DNA from 3 places in the Kitasatospora sp. NPDC023118 genome. Region 3 is predicted to be linked to each of the others. Evidence: riboswitches for the same ligand, from Rfam matches in the RefSeq annotation. Region 3 holds a riboswitch; each other region holds the start of a gene.
What was found. Region 3 has a riboswitch for S-adenosylmethionine ahead of ACZ3UD_RS00370 (aminotransferase class V-fold PLP-dependent enzyme). Riboswitches for the same ligand answer to the same signal wherever they lie in the genome.

Region 1 (4,892 bases), on a different contig from region 3:
CCCACGACAGTCCCGGCCCGGCCGCCGAGTGTTCCGGCGGCGTCCTCCTCGATCCGGGACCGCAGGTCGGCGAGGGCCTTCTCCGCGGCCGGGATGCCGTCGCCGTCGCCGGCCGGACCGGTCAGTACGACCGTCGCGCCGCCGAGCGCGGTGTGCGCCAGCCGTACCAGGCAGGCCAGCTCGCCGATCAGCACGCGGTAGCCGCGGTCTGCGCCGTCAGTCATCGCGGTCACTTCCGTCCTCCGGCCCCTCGACCAGTGTCTCCCCGCCGACGCGGGCCGTCACGGCGCTCGAAGCGGCGCTGTCCCACTGCGCGGGCGACCGCCGGAAGCGGAGACCGCAGTGACAGGTGGGGCGACTGACAAGAGTCCTCAGAGCTCCTACGAGCCGCCGCGCACCCCCGCCGGGTCGACCGGCGGGGGCGAGTCCCAGCCCCGGTACGACGCGCTCACCGGGAGCGCGGGGCGGCGTGGCGCACCGCCGGTAGCCATCTCTTCTCATCGGTAGCGCGTAGCGACCGTGGCGGGCCGCGGCCGCCCCGTGACGGCGGGCGTGAGCGGCCGCCCGGTGTCGCCCGGGACCGGGGTCAGCCGAGCTCGTTCTTGTACACGACACCGCCCTTGACGATGAGCCGCAGGTTGCGTTCGGGCTCGGCGAGGACGGACAGGTCCGTGGTCGGGTCGCCGTCGACGACCAGGAGGTCGGCCCACGCGCCCGGCGCGATGACCCCGAGCGGCGCGGCGCGGTAGGGGTCGCGGCGGCCGGACAGGCGGAACAGCTCCGCGTTACCGGAGGTGGCCATCTTCAGGGCGCCGACCGGGCTGAGGTACCGGCCGAGCCGGACCAGCATCTCGGACTGCCGGTGGGCCTTCGCGGGGTCGAGCACCAGGTCGGTGCCGAACGCCAGCCGCACGCCGTGTTCGAGTGCCCAGCCGAAGGTGCGGGCGACGCCCTCACACACCTCGCGGTTCTTGCGGTCGCCGTCCGCGGAGGCGTAGTGGTGGTCGTCGACCTCGAACGGCTGGGTGCTCAGCCACACGTTCCGCTCCGCGAGGTAGCGGATGGTGTCCTCGTCGGTGAGGTGCCCGTGCTCGATGCAGCGCACCCCGGCCTCCACCGCGCGGCGCACTCCCTCCGAGGTGTAGACGTGCACGGTCACGTAGGTGCCCCAGTCGGAGGCCGCGGCGACCGCCGCCTCCAGTTCAGCCGTGGTGAACTGCAGCACGTCCAGCGGATCGAACTCCGAGGCGACCCCGCCGCCGGCCATCACCTTGATCTGGGTGGCGCCCTTCCTCAGCTGCTCGCGCACCGCCGCGAGCACCCGCTCCGGCCCGTCGGCCATCCGGGTGAACCCGATCTGCTCGGTGCGGGCCTGCGGCCCTCCCAGGACGGTCGGGACTTCGTGGACCGACCCGAAGTCGCCGTGGCCGGAGGTCTGGGAGACGGCCGCCTGGCTCGGGTAGATCCGCGGGCCCGGAAACAGTCCGCGGTCCAGGACCCGCCGCAGTGGCTCGGTGTCACCGGCCATGTCCCGCACGGTGGTGAAGCCCCGCATCAGCATGTCGCGGGCGGCGGCCAGGGCCTGGTAGTAGACGGTGCCGGTCGGTGCGAGCCGCAGGTCCGCCATGGTGCCGCCGATCGCGAACAGGTGGACGTGGGCATCGGTGAGCCCCGGCATGAGCGTGCCGCCTCCGCCGTCGAGCACCGTCGCCCCGTGGGTGTCGCGCGGGGACGGGTGGCCCGGTACCACCTCCGCGATCCTGTCCCGCTCGATACGGACGTGTCCCGGCACCGCCTCCTCGCCGATCCCGTCGAACACGCGCACGTTCGTCACCAGCAGCCCGGCACCCGGGTCGTCGACACCCATGCCGCCATCCTCGACCGGTCACGGGACCGGCACCAGACGGCACACCCGATCGGCGGCGGGCGGGTAGGGCGGGCGAGGCACGGGAGGTTTGGCGGGTCGGCGGGGGAATCTTGTATGGTTCCTGGCGAATCATCCAGAGGGGTGGAGGGACCGGCCCTACGAAGCCCCGGCAACTCCCCGGTCGACTCGGCGTTCGAAGTACGCGCCGTGCCGTCCGGGATCAGTGCCAACTCCGGCCTGTCGCCAACGTGGCGCGGGAAAGATGAGGAGACACGGTGCTCTCTGTGCTGTCCTTCGCCCGGGCGCTTCCCGCCCCGGCCCTTTCGCGTACCCGTCTCGTGCCCGGCGCAGGCAATCGGCCGACTTCTCCGGCCCGTCCTCGCTGACCGCCCCCCGCTCCCCGCGGGGAGCTCCCGTGAGCCGAACCCACCCGCCGCTCACGGGATCTGAGACTGGAGTACCCATCCATGGAGAACACGAGCGGCGTCGGCGTGCTCGACAAGATCACCTCGATCCTCGGCACCCTGGAGGCCGGGCCGACCACCCTGGCCGGACTGGTCGCCGCCACCGGCATGGCGCGGCCCACCGCGCACCGGCTCGCCGTCGCGCTGGAACACCACCGGCTGGTCGGCAGGGACATGCAGGGCCGGTTCGTCCTCGGCCCGCGGCTCACCGAGCTCTCGGCGGCGGCCGGTGAGGACCGGCTGCTGGCCGCCGCCGGTTCGGTGCTGACCCACCTGCGCGACGTCACCGGCGAGAGCGCCCAGCTCTACCGCCGCCAGGGCGAGGTCCGCATCTGCGTGGCCGCCGCCGAGCGGCTCTCCGGCCTGCGTGACACCGTCCCCGTCGGCGTCACCCTCCCGATGAAGGCGGGCTCCGGCGCGCAGATCCTGCTCGCCTGGGAGGAGCCCGAGCGGCTCCACCGCGGCCTCCAGGGCGCCCGCTTCACCGCCACCGCCCTCAGCGGGGTCCGGCGCCGCGGTTGGGCGCAGTCGATCGGCGAACGCGAGCCCGGGGTCGCCTCCGTCTCCGCGCCCGTCCGAGGCCCGTCCAACCGGGTGGTGGCCGCCGTCTCCGTCTCCGGCCCGGTCGAACGCCTCACCCGCCACCCCGGCCCGCACTACTTCCAGGCCGTCGTCGAGGCGGCCAACCGCCTCAGCGAAGCCCTGCGCCACTCCTGACCGGCTCGTCGCCCCCGGCGCCCGCCGCCCCGCTCAGGCCGCTCACGGGGACGTCCCGGGTCCTCAAAGTCCTTGGAAGGAAGCGGAATTCGCCAGGGCCGGACCCGGGGGGGCGACCGTCCCGCCGGGCGTCGATGACCCAGGGTCCCTGGGCGTACGCGGTGCGTTCTTGAGTGGTTGTGGGGTGAGGGCCCGGGCAGACGGGAAGAAGACGGAAAGGGGTCGGCTGTCGGATGCTGCTGTCGCGGAGGACACGATGCGCCGGGACGGACGGGTGGCGAACTCCCTGCTCGCGCTCCTGAGCCGGGACTGGACGGGAGTGCCGGTCGCGCTGGTGACGGCGGGTGTGGGTGGTGGCCTCGTCGCGCTCGGCACGACCTGGGCGGTGGCGCTCGGTGCTGCGGCCGTGGCTGTCGGTGTGGCGCTGCTGGTCGGGGCCGTGCGGCACCTGGTGCTGGTGGCCCGGGAGGCGGGGGCGCGGCCGGCGCCGGGGTTATTGGTCGAGGTGGGCGGCCATCGGATGCACGTCCTGGGCGAGGGGGAGCCGACGGGCGGGCCGACGGTCGTGTGGATGCCGGGGGGACATGCTCCCGGCGAGGAGTTCGGAGAGCTGCACACGATGCTGGCGGCCCGGACCCGCTCGGTGCTGGTCGACCGGTTCGGCACGGGCTGGAGCGATGTCGGACCCTTCCCCCGGACGACGGCCGTTGAGGCGGAGGAACTGCTGACGGCGCTGGAGGCGGCGGGGGAGCGGGCCCCGTTCGTGTTCGTCGGCCACTCCTTCGGCGGGCTGCTGGTCGCGAACGCGGCCCGGCGGCGGCCGGATCTGACGGCCGGGCTGGTGCTGCTGGACCCGACGCCGCTGGAGGTCATCGCCTTCGCGCCGGCCAACGGGCTGGTCGCGGGGATGCGTCGGCGGTTCCTGCTGACCGCGGTGCGGCATCTCTTCGGTGCACACCGTGACCGGGGCGGCCGGACCGGGCAGGACTGCGCCGCCGCGTCGATCTTCAGGGAGCTCTCGCCGCCCGGTCTGGCCGGGGCGGGCTGGGAGACCGTGGTGTACGACGGGGATCTCGCGGACCTGCCGCTGGTCCTGGTGACACCGCGGGATCTCATCGGCGGTGAGGCGGTGCTGGCCGGCGCCCGGGACGCGGTCGAGGCCGAGCGGATCACCCGCTTCTACCTCCGCAGCCGGGTCCGGTACCTGGCGGCGTCGTCGGAGTCCCGGTTGGTGTACACGCCGGAGGGGACCGGTCACGACTTCCCGCACGAGGCGCCCGAGTTCGTGGTCGGCGTGGTCGGGGACCTGGTGCGGGAGCTGCGGGTGACCAGCCCATGACCGTCCGCCGATGAGCGGAGGACACCCCACGGCCGTCCGTTGATCAGCCCATGACCGTCCGCGCGGAGCCGGCCCGGACGGGGCGTCGGCGCGAGAACGAGCCCAGGTCCACGACGTTGCCGGTGTGTTCGCAGCGGTAGCGGACCGGGTCGCCGTCGTGGTCGTGGCCGGCCTCGACCAGGTCGATCAGGGTCGCGAGGTAGCGGCCCACCAGCGGGGCGTTCTTGAACTGGTTGCCGCTGGTGCCCATGGCCACGTAGTAGCCGTCGAGGGCGGTGCGGTCGTAGATCGGCGTCCAGTCGTCGGCCACGTCGTACACGCCCGCGACCCCGAGCGGCCGGTTGGGAACGCCGATCGCCGGGAAGCGGCGCGCGGCCCGGGTCACCTGGGTCCGGAAGCGGCGGGCGGTGGGTCGCGGGTCGGCCCGGTCCGGGTCGTCGACCCACTCGGGCGGGTCGCAGTCCGGCTCGGTGCCGCCGATCAGGAGGTGCCCGCCGGGTGTCGC
Region 2 (4,892 bases), on a different contig from region 3:
GTCACTCTCACGCTGTGAGTGCTAACGCCAATGATTAGCACTCCGGGTGGTCGAGTGCAAGCCCAATCGGCAACCCGCGAGCCGCCGTCGAGCCCCGTCCGCGCTCGCGGACGGGGACGCGAACGGGCCCGCACGACGCGTGTCGTGCGGGCCCGTCGAGAAGCAGGAGGTCCACCAGCGGTGGGCCGTGCCGAGCTCCTGGAGTCGGAAGGGGTCAGACCGCCGCGCGAACCATGTCCGCCTGCGGGCCCTTCTGTCCCTGAGAGATCTCGAACTCGACCCGCTGGCCCTCCTCGAGGGTGCGGTAGCCGTCCATCTGGATCGCGCTGTAGTGGACGAAGACGTCCGCACCACCGTCGACCGCGATGAAGCCGTAGCCCTTCTCCGCGTTGAACCACTTGACGGTGCCCTGAGCCATTCCGAACTCCCCTAGTGCTGTGCTGGCCCTTCACGTGCCCGCAGGTCGCGGGCCCGGGTCTGGTTGAAGGCCGGCCCGGGGAACCCCCCCTGAGCGCAGCCGTGCACGCCGCAATCCTCCGCACAGAAAGCCGAACGGCTTCCGATGGGCGGTCGATTACGCCGACCGCCGCTGAATGTATCCGGATCGACGCCCTCTGCAACAGGGCCAGCCGCCAGGAATTCCATGGGCCCGTCGAGAGACAAGGCCGAACAAACCGGGATGAAATCGGCATTTCATGCCGGACATAGCGGACGAATTACCCAAACCCCCGCAGGAATTCTGACATCTGCCTGACATGTTTCACGGCCCGGGACGCGAGCCGGTCTCAGCGTCCGGACGACCTCCGGCCAAGCACTGCGCGAGTCGGAAGGGGAGCCCCGTTCCCAGCAGAGCCACACTCTACTCCGACTTGACCCGGAAATATTCCCGCCGAAATGCCAGCGACCGCCCGCACATACGGAGAGTCGAATTCCGTACGTACGGGCGGCCGGGAAGCGGGATGCGACGGCTCAGCAGCCGCCGGCCACCGCCGGAATGATCGAGACGTTCGCGCCGTCCTTGATCTCGGTCGCCAGGCCCTCGGCGAACCGCACGTCGTCGTCGTTCACGTACACGTTGACGAAGCGGCGCAGCTTTCCGGTGTCGTCCAGGATCCGGGCGGAGATGCCCGCGTGGTTCTGCTCCAGGTCGGCGATGACCTCGGCCAAGCTGGCCCCCTCGGCGGTCACCTCGGCCGCGCCGCCGGTGTAGGCGCGCAGGATGGTGGGGATGCGGACTTTGGCGCTCATGGCTCTCCTAGCGGGGGTGGGGGTGGTTCAGACGGACGCGAGACCGGCGGAGCGGAAGGACTCCAGCGTCGGGCGGATGACGGCGGTCATCCCGGCGTCGGAGACGGCGTCCAGCGTCTTCAGGCCGTCGCCGGTGTTGATCGCGACGGTCTCCTTGGCCGGGTCCAGCTGACCGGTCTCGACCAGCTTCTTCAGCACGCCGACGGTCACCCCGCCCGCGGTCTCCGCGAAGATCCCCTCGGTCCGGGCCAGCAGCCGGATCGCCGCCACGACCTCTTCGTCCGTGACGTCCTCGACCGCCCCGCCGGTCCGGCGGGCGATGTCCAGCACGTACGGGCCGTCCGCCGGGTTGCCGATCGCCAGCGACTTGGCGATGGTGTCCGGCTTGACCGGCTTGATCACGTCCCGGCCCGCCTTGAACGCGGCCGACACCGGCGAGCAGCCCTCGGCCTGGGCGCCGAAGATCCGGTACGGCCGGTCCTCCACCAGGCCGAGCTTGATCAGCTCCTGCAGCCCCTTGTCGATCTTCGTCAGCTGCGAGCCCGAGGCGATCGGGATGACGACCTGCTCCGGCAGCCGCCAGCCGAGCTGCTCGCAGATCTCGTACGCCAGCGTCTTGGAGCCCTCGCCGTAGTACGGACGCAGGTTGACGTTCACGAAACCCCAGCCCTCGCCGGCCGGGTCCCCGATCAGCTCCGAGCAGAAGCGGTTCACGTCGTCGTAGTTGCCGTCGATGCCCACCAGCTCGCCGCCGTACACCCCGGCCATCACGACCTTGCCCTGCTCCAGGTCGTGCGGGATGAAGACGCAGGACCTGAACCCGGCCCGAGCCGCCGCCGCGCCCACCGCGCCGGCCAGGTTGCCGGTCGAGGAGCAGGACAGCGTGGTGTACCCGAACGCCCGGGCCGCCTCGATGGCGCAGGCCACCACCCGGTCCTTGAAGGAGTGCGTCGGGTTCCCGGAGTCGTCCTTCACGTGCAGCGGAGCGGTGAACCCGAGCTCCCGGCCCAGGTTGTCCGCCTTCACCAGCGGGGTCCACCCCGGGTTCAGGTTCGGCTTGGCCGCCACGTCGGCCGGGACCGGCAGCAGCGGCGCGTAGCGCCAGATGGACGCCGGACCGGCCTCGATCCGCTTGCGCAGCTCCTCGGCGCGCTCGCTCCCGAACTCGTACGCGATCTCCAGCGGCCCGAAGCACTCCAGGCAGGCGAAGCTGGGGCCGAGCGGGAAGCGGGTGCCGCACTCCCGACAGGACAGGGCGGCGGCGGGGCCGAGGTCAACGGGTGGGGGTCCCCCCGGCCGAAGGCTGGGGGAGGGTGCGGCAGTGTCGACAGCCATGATGGCGGAGGCCTCTCTCCTCATCTTCCCCGTGACGCGGTCGCGCCACAGGCCGGAATTGGCACCTGTCCCGCCGGGGCCTGTGGACAGCCGAGCGAGAAGGTTGCCGGGACGTCAACGGGCCGTTCCCTCAGTCCCTCTGGATGAGCTTGTGAAGTTGTGGTTCAGCGGCGACCCCGGCGTGCGAGGGTCCGACCGCTGTACGAAGACTGTATCCGAAGGCGTCAGCCCTGAAAGGGACCGTCCGCCACGCGAGACGGCCTGTTCCACCCGACCCCGCCGAGGAGATTCACCGTGCCCGCCGAACCGACCCCCGCACTCCTCCCGCAGGCGGAGTCCTGGCTGCGCCGCCGCTCGTGGAGCGCGGCCGACCGGCCGGTTCACACCCTGCTGGAGGCCAAGCGGCGCACCCGGCAGACCGTCAGCGTCGTCCTCCCCGCACTCGACGAGGAGGCCACCGTCGGCGACATCGTCCGCACCGTCCGGCGCGAACTGATGGACCGGCTTCCTCTGGTCGACGAACTGGTCGTACTCGACTCCGGCTCCACCGACGCCACCGCCACCGTCGCCGCCGAGGCCGGCGCCCGGGTGGAACAACGGGACGCCATCCTGCCCCGGCTGCCCGCCGTCCCCGGCAAGGGCGAAGTGCTCTGGCGCTCGCTGCTGGTCACCCACGGCGACATCGTCTGCTTCGTCGACGCCGACCTGCGCGAGTTCGACCCCGCCTTCGTCTCCGGCATCCTCGGCCCCCTGCTCACCGAACCCGACATCCACCTGGTCAAGGCCATGTACGACCGCCCCCTCGAAACAGAGTCCGGCGCGATCGTCCCCGCCGGCGGTGGCCGGGTCACCGAACTCGTCGCCCGCCCCCTGCTCAACCTCCACTGGCCGGAACTCGCCGGTTTCGTCCAGCCCCTCGGCGGCGAGTACGCGGCTCGCCGCTCACTGCTCGAACGGCTGCCCTTCCCCACCGGCTACGGCGTCGAACTCGGCCTCCTGGTCGACGCGTTGGAGCTGGTCGGCCTGGACGCCCTGGCCCAGGTCGACGTCGGCGTCCGACACCACCGCCACCAGGACGGCCAGGCCCTCGGCCGGATGGCCGCCACCATCTACCGCACCGCCCTGGAACGCCTCGACCGCACCCACCGCCTCAAGGCCTCCGCCGACCTGGTCCACCCCCACCTCACCCAGTTCACCCGCGACCCGGAAACCCGCGCCTTCACCGCCCACAGCCACCCGGTGACCGCCCTGGAACGCCCCCCGATGCACACCGTGCCCGAATACGCGACCCGGCACTGAAACGTTTGCCGACCCAAGCCCCCGGCAAGATGCCAACCATGGGCGATCTCACGACCGAACGTTCGAGCGCGACCGGCACCGCCCCCGTCCTGGTGGCCTCCAACCGGGGACCGGTGTCGTTCAGCACCGCCGACGACGGCACGCTGACCCTGCGCCGCGGCGGCGGAGGCCTCGTCTCCGGCCTCTCCGCGATCGACGACCCGAACGCCGTCTGGGTGTGCGCCGCCCTCAGCGACGCCGACCGCCGAGCCGCGAGAGAAGCCCCCGACGGCCGCCTCGACCAGGCCGGCCACGACGTCGGCGGCCAGGCCGTACGGATGCTGGACATCGACCCGGAGACCTTCGCCCACGCCTACAACGGCGTCGCCAACTCCACCCTCTGGTTCATCCACCACCTGCTCTACGCGACGCCCACCGCGCCCTCCTTCGACGCGGGCTTTCGCACCGAATGGGCCGCCTACCAGGCCTACAACACGGCCTTCGCCGAGGCCCTGGCCGCCGAAGCCGCCCCGAACGCCGCGGTCCTCGTCCAGGACTACCACCTCTCCCTGGCCCCGGCCCTGCTCCGCGCGGCCCGCCCCGACCTGCGGATCGGCCACTTCTCCCACACCCCCTGGGCCCCGCCCGAGTACTACCGGATACTCCCCGACGACGCCGCCCGCGCCGTCCTCACCGGCATCCTCGGTGCCGACCGGGCCGGCTTCCTCACCGAACGCTGGGCCCGCGCCTTCGCCGCCTGTTGCGAGGACCTGCTCGGCGCGACGGTCGACCACGACACGCTCACCGTCACCCACGCAGGCCGCACCACCCGGCTGGGCGTGCACGCCCTGGGCGCCGACGCCGACTTCCTCCGCGAACGCGCCCACCGTCCCGACGTGGACGAGCGCCTCGCCGCCCTCCGCACCACCGTCGGCGACCGCCGCACCATCGTCCGGGTCGACCGCACCGAGCTGAGCAAGAACATCGTCCGCGGCCTCCAGGCCTACCGGCACCTGCTCCGCACCCATCCC
Region 3 (4,892 bases):
TACGGCCGGGACCAGGCCCGGGTCTGCGCCGAACAGAGGTACGAGCAGCGCTGGGGCGCCGTCCCGGCCGAACTGCTGACCGGACACCCGCTGACCGCCGAACAGCTCGCCGAGGCGCCCGACCCCGTCCCCGGCTGCCCGGCCGCCCCCACCCCGGGCAAGCACCCGGCGGTGTCCGCCCTCACCGGCCTCTTCCTGCACGCCGGCTGGCTGCACCTGCTGGGCAACCTGCTCTTCCTCTACGTCTTCGGTCCCACCGTCGAACGACGGCTCGGCCGGCCCAGGTTCCTCCTCTTCTACCTGGCGGCCGGCAGCCTGGCCGCGTACGGCTTCGCGCTCGCCGAGGCGCACTCGGCGGATTCCACCCGGGTCCTGATCGGCGCCTCCGGCGCGATCTCCGGGGTGCTCGGCGCCTATCTGCGCTTCCACCCGCGTGCTCGGGTGACCACCCTGGTCCCGCTGCTCCTCTTCCTTCCGCTGCGCTTCCCGGCCTGGCTGGTGCTCGGCCTCTGGTTCGCCCTGCAGTGGTGGTCGGTGCACTCGGCCGGGCCCGGGGTGGCCTACCTGGTCCACGTGATCGGCTTCTCGGCCGGCTTCCTCTACGCGTGCACGGCGGTCGGCCACCCCCCGAGACGCCCCCGCTGAGGCCCGATACGCTGGCGGCACCCCACAAAGGAGCCCGAACAGTGATCACCGCCATCGTCCTGATCAAGACCAGTGTCGACCGCATCCCGGAGATCGCCGAGGCCATCGCTGCCATCGAGGGCGTCAGCGAGGTGTACTCGGTGACCGGCGGCTACGACCTGGTGGCGATGGTCCGGGTGCGCCGCCACGACGACCTGGCCGAGGTCATCCCGGGCCGGCTCAACAAGGTCCCGGGCGTGGCCCACACCGAGACCCAGATCGCCTTCCGCACCTACTCCCAGCACGACCTGGAAGCGGCCTTCGCCCTCGGCCTGGACGAGTAGGGCTCAGCCCTCGCGACGCCCCCTGTCGATCTGCACGGTCGCCACACAACGGCCGCCCTCGTTGCGGTAGTTCCAGGCCGCGCCGTCCGTGACCAGCTCGCGGACGGCGGTCAGGAAGCGCTCGACGTGCTCGTCCGGGGTCCCGGCGCCGAAGCTCACCCGGATCGCGTTCAGGCTTCGCTCGCCCGGCAGCGAGGGCTCGGGCGCCCCGCACTCGGACGCGGGGACGTCCTCGTCGCCGAGCAGGGTGCGCACCAGCGGGTGCGCGCAGAACAGCCCGTCGCGCACCCCGATGCCGTACTCGGCGGACAGCGCGGCCGAGAAGTGCGAACTGTTCCAGCCCTGGACGACGAAGGACAGCACGCCCACCCGGGCCGAGCCCGCCCCGAACAGGTTCAGCACCTTGACCTGCGGGATCTCCGCCAGCCCCGCCGTCAGCCGCTCGACCAGCTGCCGCTCCCGGGCCTCCAGCGCGTCGAAGCCGGCCTCGGTCAGCGCCCGGCAGGCCGAGGCGATCGCGTAGGCGCCGATGACGTTCGGCGAGCCGGCCTCGTGCCGGGCCGGGCCGCTGTGCCACTGGACGGCCACCGAGCCGTCCACCTCCCGCGCCACCGTCCGGGTCGCCCCGCCACCGGCCAGGTACGGCTGGGCCGCGTCCAGCCAGTCGGAGCGCCCGGCCAGCACCCCGGCGCCGAACGGCGCGTACAGCTTGTGGCCGGAGAAGGCGATCCAGTCGACGTCCAGCTCGCGCACCGAGACCCGGTGGTGCGGGGCCAGCTGGGCGGCGTCCAGCACCACCCGGGCGCCGTGCCGGTGCGCCGTCCCGGTCAGCTCGGCGACCGGCCACAGCTCGCCGGTCACATTGGAGGCACCGGTGACGCACAGCAGCTTCGGCCCCTCGGGCGCCGCGGCCAGTGCGGCGTCCAGTGCGGCCACCGCCTCGGCCCGCGAGCGCGGCGCCCGCAGGTAGCTGACCTCCAGCCCGGCGTGCGCCCAGGGCAGCAGCGAGGCGTGGTGCTCGGTCTCGAAGGCGAACACCCGGGTGCCGTCCGGCACGGCGGCGGCCAGCAGGTTGAGCGAGTCGGTGGTGGCGCGGGTGAAGACCACCTGGTCGCCCTCGCGCAGGTCGAGGAACTCGGCGACGGTCCGGCGGCTCTGCTCGAACAGGTCGGTGGAGAGCTGGGAGAGGTACCCGGCGCCGCGGTGCACGCTGCCGTAGTACGGCGCGTAGGCGGCGACGTCGTCCCACACCCGCTGGAGCACCGGCGCGCTGGCCGCGTAGTCGAGCGCCGCGTAGCCGACCTTCTCCCCGCTGGCCAGCGGGACCTGGACATCGTGGCCCAGGACGGCGAGCGGCGCGCAGATTTCGGTGGAGAGGGACATGAGGATGCACTCCTTCAGGGATGAGGGACCCCGGGAGTGCTGGTCGTCGGGCGTCCGCGCTTGTCGCACGGACGGCTTGCCGAGCGACCCGGTCCTCACCCAGGGCACCCCGCCACGGACGGAGGGTTGCCGGACAGCAAGCTGGGGCTTGACGCTGTCACTCATGACCTGGCCAAGACTCTAGGTCGGGTCCGCCGAGTGGTCAAACAGTCATCCACCATCCGGACAGTGTTCTCGCCCGCTCGCCTCCGGGGCGCTCGAACCCGGCGCCGACGCTCGTCACTGCGGCGCTCGTACCTCGCTCGTCGCTCCTCAACTTTCGGCGCCGGCGCGCCCCTTCGGCTCGGGGCGTGTGCGCAGGGCCCGCACCGGCGAACCGGTACGGGCCCTCGACTTCCGCCTCAGCTACGGCTGGTGGCATCCGCCCAGCGCCGCAGCAGGTCCCGCGCGGCGCCCGAGTCGATCGCCTCCGCCGCCCGCGCCATGCCCGCGGCGAGCTGCTCCGTCAGCGGCGCGTCGCCCAGGTCGAGCGCCACCAGCGCCGCCGCGGTGTTCAGCAGCACGGCGTCCCGGACCGGCCCGTGCTCTCCGGCCAGCAGCCTGCGCGCGACCTCGGCGTTGTGGGCGGCGTCCGCCCCGCGCAGCGCCTCGATGCCGACCAGCTCGATGCCGACGTCCCGCGGGTCGAAGGAGGTCTCGGTGACCACCCCGTCGCGCACCAGCCACACCTGCGAGGTGGTGGTGATGGTCAGTTCGTCCAGCCCGTCGTCGCCGCGGAACACCAGCGCGCTCGCCCCGCGCCGGGCGAGCACCCCGGCGATCAGCCCGGAGAGCCGGGTGTCGAAGCAGCCGATCGCGTGCGAGGTGACCTTGGCCGGGTTGGTCAGCGGGCCGAGGATGTTGAAGGCGGTCGGCACCCCGAGGTCGCGCCGCGCGGTGGCGGCGTGCCGCATCGAGGGGTGGAACTTCGCCGCGAAGCAGAAGGTGAGCCCGACCTCCTCGGCCACCTCGGCCACCCGGCGGGCCGACAGGTCCAGCGCCACGCCGAGCTTCTCCAGCACGTCCGAGGAGCCGCTGGTGGACGAGGCCGACCGGTTGCCGTGCTTGACCACCTTGGCCCCGGCGGCCGCCGCGACGATCGCCGACATCGTGGAGATGTTGACGGTCTTCGCCCGGTCCCCGCCGGTGCCGACGATGTCCACCGCCGGGCCGGGGATGTCCAGCGGCTCGGCGTGCTCGTACATCGCGTCGACCAGGCCGGCGATCTCGTCGACCGACTCGCCCTTGGCCCGCAGCGCCACCATGAACCCGGCCACCTGGACGGGGGACGCCTCGCCGCTCATGATCCGGTCCATCGCCCACGCGGTGGACGAGCGGTCGAGGTCCTCCCCCTTCAACAGTGCCGCCAGGAGGTCCGGCCAGGTGCGGACCACCTGCGCGGGGTCACTACCGCCGTTCGCAGGGTTCACGTTCACCATGGCTGACTCCAGCTGTCGTGGGTTCCCCTGTACCGGGGACGTCCGTACGGATGGAGCCAGCCTATCGAGCGGTGGGGTTCCTACGGCGGTGTCTTCTCTAGTACTGAGACAACCCCGCTCAACGCGTGGCCGGGGCCCGCTTGGCCAGTCGCGCCCGCAGCAGGGTGGCGACCGCCCCGGCCAGCGCGACCGGGTCCACCGGGCGGGAGATCGCGGCATCGGCCCTGCTCCAGGCGGCCAGCCAGGAGTCCTGCGGCCGGCCGATCAGCACCAGCACCGGCGGGCAGCCGTAGATCTCGTCCTTGAGCTGGCGCCCGAGACCGAGCCCGCCGGCCGGCACCGCCTCGCCGTCCAGGACGCAGAGGTCGATGCCGCCCTTCTCGAGCGCCTTGAGCACCGCGGGGGTGGTCGCGCACTCCAGGTAGGACAGCTCCGGAAGATCCTCGGCGGGTCGACGGCCGAGCGCCGTCAGCACCTGCTCGCGGGTGTTGCGGTCGTCGCTGTAGACGAGGACGGTGAGCGTCTCGTCGGTCGTGTACGCCATGGACCCTGCTCCCTCAAGTGTGATCCGGACCACGTTCACCTGATCCGGATGCTACTCCCGTTTCCCCCCGTCCCGGGTCCCCCTCGCGCACGTTCCCGCTCAAGCCGCCACGCCCACAGCTCACCCGCCCGGAGGACGGCCCGTCACCCGGACCCGCCCAGACCACCCGGACGGCCGATGCGGCACCCTGTCCCCTACAACCCGACGCTGCGCCGACCGTGCAACGACCCGCCGGGCAAGGGGGTCGTGGGCCTCGCCAAGGAACCGTCAGAAAAGGGACACGCCGCTGCTCAGCCCCCGCCCGGACACCCCGTCGACCGCCAAGCGGGCATACCGCACGCACCGGACACTCCGAGGGACACCCCCCGACGTGAAGACGGAATAAGGGACCGACATAATGTCCGTCGTGGCGACAGCAACAGCAGTAGAAACCGGGCACGCGCACGGATCGGTCAACCGACCGAACATGGTCAGCGTCGGAACGATCGTCTGGCTCAGTTCCGAGTTGATGTTCTTCGC

Region 1: linked by a shared signal. The riboswitch ahead of ACZ3UD_RS26425 (IclR family transcriptional regulator) and the one ahead of ACZ3UD_RS00370 (aminotransferase class V-fold PLP-dependent enzyme) in region 3 are both predicted to bind S-adenosylmethionine.
Region 2: linked by a shared signal. The riboswitch ahead of thrC (threonine synthase) and the one ahead of ACZ3UD_RS00370 (aminotransferase class V-fold PLP-dependent enzyme) in region 3 are both predicted to bind S-adenosylmethionine.

What each region holds. Positions count from the first base shown of each region.
Region 1 is NZ_JBVHHW010000022.1:86,030-90,921, reverse strand. Features, by position in the region: gene ACZ3UD_RS26435 (hypothetical protein) at 1-224, opposite strand, end outside; gene ACZ3UD_RS26430 (metal-dependent hydrolase family protein) at 587-1,867, opposite strand; SAM riboswitch class I at 1,994-2,136, shown strand; gene ACZ3UD_RS26425 (IclR family transcriptional regulator) at 2,335-3,048, shown strand; gene ACZ3UD_RS26420 (alpha/beta fold hydrolase) at 3,305-4,387, shown strand; gene ACZ3UD_RS26415 (NAD(P)/FAD-dependent oxidoreductase) at 4,431-4,892, opposite strand, start outside.
Region 2 is NZ_JBVHHW010000005.1:4,768-9,659, reverse strand. Features, by position in the region: gene ACZ3UD_RS08085 (cold-shock protein) at 215-418, opposite strand; gene ACZ3UD_RS08080 (MoaD/ThiS family protein) at 970-1,248, opposite strand; gene thrC (threonine synthase) at 1,276-2,583, opposite strand; SAM riboswitch class I at 2,601-2,733, opposite strand; gene ACZ3UD_RS08070 (glucosyl-3-phosphoglycerate synthase) at 2,878-3,882, shown strand; gene ACZ3UD_RS08065 (alpha,alpha-trehalose-phosphate synthase (UDP-forming)) at 3,921-4,892, shown strand, end outside.
Region 3 is NZ_JBVHHW010000001.1:85,295-90,186, reverse strand. Features, by position in the region: gene ACZ3UD_RS00380 (rhomboid family intramembrane serine protease) at 1-645, shown strand, start outside; gene ACZ3UD_RS00375 (Lrp/AsnC ligand binding domain-containing protein) at 687-968, shown strand; gene ACZ3UD_RS00370 (aminotransferase class V-fold PLP-dependent enzyme) at 972-2,351, opposite strand; SAM riboswitch class IV at 2,403-2,520, opposite strand; gene trpD (anthranilate phosphoribosyltransferase) at 2,753-3,829, opposite strand; gene ACZ3UD_RS00360 (response regulator) at 3,948-4,373, opposite strand; gene ctaE (aa3-type cytochrome oxidase subunit III) at 4,771-4,892, shown strand, end outside.